DNA from 2 places in the Vibrio scophthalmi genome. Region 1 is predicted to be linked to the other one. Evidence: predicted binding sites of a transcription regulator. Region 1 holds the regulator's gene; the other holds the start of a gene.

What was found. Region 1 encodes CRP, which controls carbon source genes, mostly activating them, when cyclic AMP is high. Its sites were predicted from a motif close to TGTGANNNNNNTCACA; they were not measured.
Region 2: RJD38_RS16020 (NupC/NupG family nucleoside CNT transporter) is a predicted target of CRP. The motif match lies at 1,767-1,782, and genes of this name have one in related genera.

What each region holds. Positions count from the first base shown of each region.
Region 1 is NZ_CP134271.1:1,710,387-1,713,589, reverse strand. Features, by position in the region: gene RJD38_RS07805 (phosphoribulokinase) at 1-853, shown strand, start outside; gene crp (cAMP-activated global transcriptional regulator CRP) at 1,097-1,729, shown strand; gene RJD38_RS07795 (DUF1338 domain-containing protein) at 1,949-2,740, opposite strand; gene astD (succinylglutamate-semialdehyde dehydrogenase) at 2,851-3,203, opposite strand, start outside.
Region 2 is NZ_CP134272.1:247,657-250,859, reverse strand. Features, by position in the region: gene RJD38_RS16025 (LysR family transcriptional regulator) at 1-152, shown strand, start outside; gene RJD38_RS16020 (NupC/NupG family nucleoside CNT transporter) at 285-1,493, opposite strand; gene RJD38_RS16015 (DEAD/DEAH box helicase) at 2,102-3,203, shown strand, end outside.

The sequences.
Region 1 (3,203 bases):
GATCATTGCCGTCACCGGTTCCTCTGGCGCCGGAACGACCACCACTTCTGAAGCCTTTCGTAAAATGTTCAATATGATGGACATCAAGCCTGCATGGGTGGAAGGCGATAGCTTCCATCGATTTACTCGCCCAGAAATGGATGTAGAAATTCGTAAAGCACGCGAACAAGGTCGTCATATTAGTTACTTCGGCCCGCAAGCTAATGACTTCCCCGGCTTAGCCGACTTCTTCCACCAATATGGCCAAGATGGCAGCGGTAAGATCCGTCGCTATCTACACACCTTCGACGAAGCGGTTCCCTACAATCAAATGCCAGGCACATTTACGCCTTGGCAAGACCTGCCAGAAAACAGTGATGTGCTGTTCTACGAAGGACTGCATGGTGGCGTGGTGAATGGGGATATTAATGTCGCCCAGCATGTCGACTTTTTGATTGGTATGGTACCTATCGTTAACCTTGAGTGGATTCAAAAATTTGTTCGCGATACTCGTGATAGAGGTCACTCCAAAGAAGCGGTGATGGATTCAATCGTGCGTTCGATGGACGATTACCTCAATTACATCACCCCACAGTTTTCACGTACCCATATCAACTTCCAACGTGTGCCAACCGTTGATACTTCAAACCCGCTAGATGCGAAGGGGATTCCAAGCTTAGATGAAAGCTTTGTTGTAATCCGCCTACGTGGTTTTAAAAACGTTGACTATCCCTACCTATTAGCAATGATAGATGGCTCGTTTATGTCGCGTCATAACACCTTAGTTGTGCCTGGCGGTAAAATGAGTTTTGCAATGGAGTTAATCGTCAGACCGATTCTTCAGCAATTAATCGAAACTGGAAAAATTGGCTAAAAATCAGCATTAGAACACGATTACTTTTCATACCGTGATCATGTGCACGTTTTTGCTTAGGAAATAGTCTCTCGGACCCGATTAAAATCAAGAAATCGTTCCGGAAAAAGGATACTATTTGAAACCGAAACACAAGATAGCTTGCAGCACTCATTTAAGTGCTCCTAGCCTAGTTATCCCGATTTCGGGCCCAGCTAAATTATGGAAAGCAGCAAGCGTACCCTGCAGAGGAAGTGAGATATTATGGTTCTAGGTAAACCTCAAACCGATCCAACATTAGAGTGGTTCCTTTCACACTGTCATATTCATAAGTACCCATCAAAAAGCACGCTAATCCACGCGGGCGAAAAAGCAGAAACTTTGTACTACATTGTTAAAGGTTCTGTTGCCGTACTTATTAAAGATGAAGAAGGTAAGGAGATGATCCTTTCTTACCTAAACCAAGGTGATTTCATCGGTGAGCTTGGTCTATTTGAAGAAGATCAAGAGCGTACCGCTTGGGTTCGTGCTAAATCTCCTTGTGAAGTAGCGGAAATCTCGTTCAAAAAATTTCGTCAGTTGATTCAGGTAAACCCTGATATCCTAATGCGTCTGTCTTCACAGATGGCTCGTCGTCTACAAGTGACTAGCCAAAAAGTAGGCGACCTAGCCTTCCTAGACGTAACTGGCCGTATTGCACAAACGCTACTAAACCTAGCGAAACAACCAGATGCAATGACTCACCCAGACGGCATGCAAATCAAGATCACTCGTCAAGAGATCGGTCAGATTGTTGGCTGTTCTCGTGAAACCGTTGGTCGTATCTTGAAGATGCTGGAAGAGCAGAACCTAATCTCTGCTCACGGTAAGACTATCGTTGTTTACGGTACGCGTTAATTCACATTGAATTAAGCAAGATTTATAAAGCCACCTTCGGGTGGCTTTTTCTTTTCGGGAACTTGTCATCCTCAAGAGTGAGGAACGAGCGAGTTGGGGATCTCTCTTTCCACAACGAAAAACAAGATTCCCTACTCGCGCTAACACGCTCTATGGAATGACAAATGTAAGGCTAGTGCTTACAAAGCCTGTTTTAACATCCATCGCAATAACATACTGTTACCCGTTAGTACTCTCAAAGATCTTATCTGCAGAGGCGGCGACGAATCCACGGTATAACTCACCATTGGGCATCGGATAACGCTTGGCAAACTCATAAAAACCACCAGGCAGCAACACCACGCCATCATCAAATTCGACCTGTACTTTATCGGCCATGGTTGATGATTGCTCTAGCAGTACTTCAGGTGAACCTTTGACTTCCCCACCCGCTTGGTTAATGACAAACCCCACTGACGACAGATGATCATTCACCTGTTGAACCTCATCAAACTGCTCAAGTTGATTGACACTGACTGTGAAATGATTCGCGCCATAACCATGAGCCGCCAACCAAGCCGCATATTCACTCTCTTCGGCCAACAATAAATAATCGTTATGGCTCAGTTGCCAAGGTCGACCTGCATATAGAAAGGCTTCACCTTGCATCTCAGTTGGATTCACCTGTTCAACTAGCTTTTGCACAATCTGTTGCAACTGCTCTGAACATTCCTCCACTTTAAGTTGGCTAATGAATACCTTGGGTTGCGTGGTATCAGGGTGCTCATAATGCTTTGCCAGCAATTTTTTACTTTCAAACTGGTAATCCCCCGCCTCTTGATAACCCAGTTCAATAAAAGGTTTCGCCAATACTTCTAACGCGACAGGGGAAAGGTTAAAGGTACGTAGAGCAATATGGTCGTTGATCAATGGCTCGTTGCGTTGCAATAATTTGTGGACGTTTCCAGCTGACGGGCATAAGCGTGCAATATAATCATTCCATAATGATTCAAACAGTCGTTCTGGCGTCATAACGCCTCCTTGGAATTATTTTTGTCTCGATATTCTTGGTAAGGATTATTAGTGTAGTAAAAGAAAAGGCCAGTGGAGCATTTTCTCTGGCCTTTTCGATGGTCGGTTAATTACAGTGATAAGCCCGGGCTCAATGTCTCGGGAAGTTCGGTTTGTTCCCCTTCCACCGAGGCCATCGGATAAGCACAATAATCAGCTGCGTAGTAAGCGCTTGGCCGTAAATTTCCCGACGCTCCTGGCCCGCCAAATGGTGCATCACCGCTCGCGCCGGTTAGCGGTCGATTGCGATTAACGATGCCAGCGCGAATATGTTCCACAAAATAGGCCCACTCACTCTCTTGGGTTGTCACCAATCCTGCTGATAGACCAAAGCGGCTATCATTTGCAAGCTCCACCGCTTGCTCTAAGGTTTGATAACGGATCACTTGCAGGAGTGGTCCAAAGTATTCTTCATCAGGTAGCG
Region 2 (3,203 bases), on a different replicon from region 1:
TATTAGACAGCATTGAGCGAGGCGAATTGGTCGAGTTATTTACCGATTTTCCGGTACATAAAATCGAAATGTGTTTGGTCTACCCAAGTCGTAAACATATGTCGACTAAGGTTCGTCGCTTTATTGATTTGGTGGTGGAAGAGTTAAAGTAGTGGAAGAGTTAAAGTCGCTGAGCGTGCAAAGCGGATTGTGAATAGTAACAAGCCCACTCAATGAGAAAGAGTGGGCTTGTTCAATTTAAGCTATCGTTTTAACCCGAGTTTCTTCAGGTTTTGGCCGAAAACCTATAGCGCGATAAACAGACCAGCTAATGCTGCGCTCATCATGTTCGCTAGCGTTGCGGCGGTCACTGCGCGGAAACCGAGCTGTGCAACATCTTGACGACGCTCTGGTGCCATTACACCGATAGAACCTAATTGAATCGCAATCGAACCAATGTTGGCAAAGCCACACAGTGCGAAAGTGATGATCACTTGGCTATGGGCAGACAAGGTTTCTTTCACACTAATGAAATCCAAGAAGGCAACAAATTCATTCAGAACTGTTTTTTGACCAATCAATGCACCCGCTGTTAGCAGCTCGTTTGTTGGGATACCGGCAAAGAAAGCCAGTGGTGCAAACAGATAACCAAAAATCAGTTGTAATGATAAGTTATCAATACCAACCCAGTTACCTACGTTCTCAAAACCTGCGTTAACCATGGCGATGACACTGACAAACGCCAGTAGCATTGCGCCGACAGCAACCGCTACTTTTACGCCGTTCATCGCACCAGAAGCCAAGGCGTCGATGATGTTAGCATCGGTACTTGCTTCCAATTCAATTGGGTCGTCTTGGCTTAGTTTTTCACGTTCAGGAACGAGAATTTTTGCCATTAATAGACCACCCGGTGCTGCCATAAAGCTGGCTGCGATTAGGTATTTTAGTTCGATACCAAGAGCGGCGTAGCCACCAAGAACAGAACCCGCGACTGATGCCATACCACCAACGATCACTGCGAAAAGTTCAGAACGGGTCATTTTCGGTAAGAACGGACGCACAATAAGCGAAGCTTCACTCATCGAAAGGAAGATATTGCTGGTTGCAGCCAGAGATTCAACCTGAGAAGTGCCGAGTAGACGGGCAATCGCACCACCAATCACTTTTACTAGCTTCTGCATGATGCCAAGGTAGTAAAGCAGAGAAATAATAGAAGACAGGAAAATGATCAGCGGTAGGACGCGAATAGCAAAGATGAAGTTACCAGAAGCGAGATCGCCAAAAAGGAAGCTAATCCCCGCATCAGCAAATGCGAGCAGACCTGATACACCGTCACTGACTGTCACCAACAACGATTGACCCAATGGGAAATAGAGAACTAAGGCAGCAAAACCTGCCTGAAGTGAAAATGCACCGATGATAGTACGCCAGTTAATATCACGGCGACTGTCTGAAAGTGCGTAAGCACATGCCAATAGAGCCAATATGCCGGCCAAGCTGAAGATGATTTGCATTATGTTGCCTTGCTATGTGTCAGTCTTAAGGCGGGTAAAGAATTACACGCACACAGGCGTTGGCAACAGGGCGGTGTTGTTTCGCCGTGTTGGTTTGCCCGATAGCAAATTCAAGACCCGTAAACGCTCACAGTTACGCTGGGCCCGATTCCTTGGGGCAAATATCCATGTTTCAGTCGATTGAAAGCCGGTTAATGACCTAGCCATACAATTGCTATTGCGTGAGTAGGCTTCATATCTAACCGGGCGCGGAGTATACGCAGCCTTTTTCGTTGTGACAACGATCACTTTTGTTAAAGTTTTTATAGAAAGGAAAACGTTAGCGCAAACGGTTGGGTTTTGTGTGCAAAATAGCAGCAAGGCTTGATGACTAAGGGCGCGATGGAAAAGCGGCAATCAAATAAAGATAAAAAGAAATATGAGTGTTACTTATTGATATTAAAGCACTAGCCTCGAGTGATTTGGCTCTATCTGGCGTGATAAGGTGGTTATTTGCATTGATATGTTGATACCGAAGGGTAAAAGCCTCAGAATGTCGAACTTTTCTACCCGAGCCAAACAAAAATGTCTTGCTCGGCAAGAACCACTATATATTGAGAATCAAATTTATGGGTTTTACCTCGCTCGCTCTTTCTGCTCCAATCCTTAAAGCTATTCAAGAGCAAGGATATGATACGCCGTCGCCAATTCAGGCTCAGGCTATCCCTGCAGTTCTTGAAGGACAAGATGTCATGGCAGCAGCCCAGACGGGTACCGGTAAAACAGCTGGCTTTACGCTTCCAATCCTTGAACTACTAAGTAAAGGTCAAAAAGCGAAGAGCAACCATGTTCGTGCTTTGATTTTAACGCCGACTCGTGAGCTTGCAGCGCAGATCCAAGAGAACGTGCACAACTACAGCCGTTACCTCGATCTAAATTCTACCGTGGTATTTGGCGGCGTAAAAATTAACCCACAAATGATGCAACTGCGTAAAGGCAGCGACATCTTGGTGGCAACTCCGGGTCGTCTACTTGATCTTTTCAACCAGAAAGCGGTGAACTTTTCACAGCTTGAAGTCTTAGTCTTAGATGAGGCTGACCGCATGTTGGATATGGGTTTCTTCCGCGACATCAGCAAAATCCTAAACTTGCTACCGAAAAAGCGTCAAAACCTACTGTTCTCAGCGACGTTCTCACCAGAGATCCGCGATCTTGCAAAAGGTTTGGTAAACAACCCAGTCGAAATCTCAGTTGCACCGGCTAACTCAACCGCAGAAAAAGTAGAGCAGTGTATCTACCCAGCGGATAAAGGTAAGAAGCCAGCGATGCTATTGAAGTTGATTACCGATGGTAATTGGCGCCAAGTATTGGTTTTTAGCCGCACTAAACATGGCGCAAACCGTCTTGCACATTACCTAAATGAGCAAGGTGTGACTGCGGCACCAATCCATGGCAATAAGAGCCAAGGTGCGCGTACTCGTGCATTGGCTGATTTTAAATCTGGTGATGTGCGCGTATTAGTTGCAACCGACATTGCTGCGCGTGGTATTGATATTCCTCAGTTGCCACAAGTCGTGAACTTCGATCTACCGAACGTATCAGAAGACTACGTACACCGAATTGGTCGTACTGGACGTGCTGGCGAAGCGGGTAAAGCCGTATCATTAGTGTGTGCGGATGAAACCGATGAGCTATTTGGTATTGAGCGTCTAATTCAAACGCTACTACCAC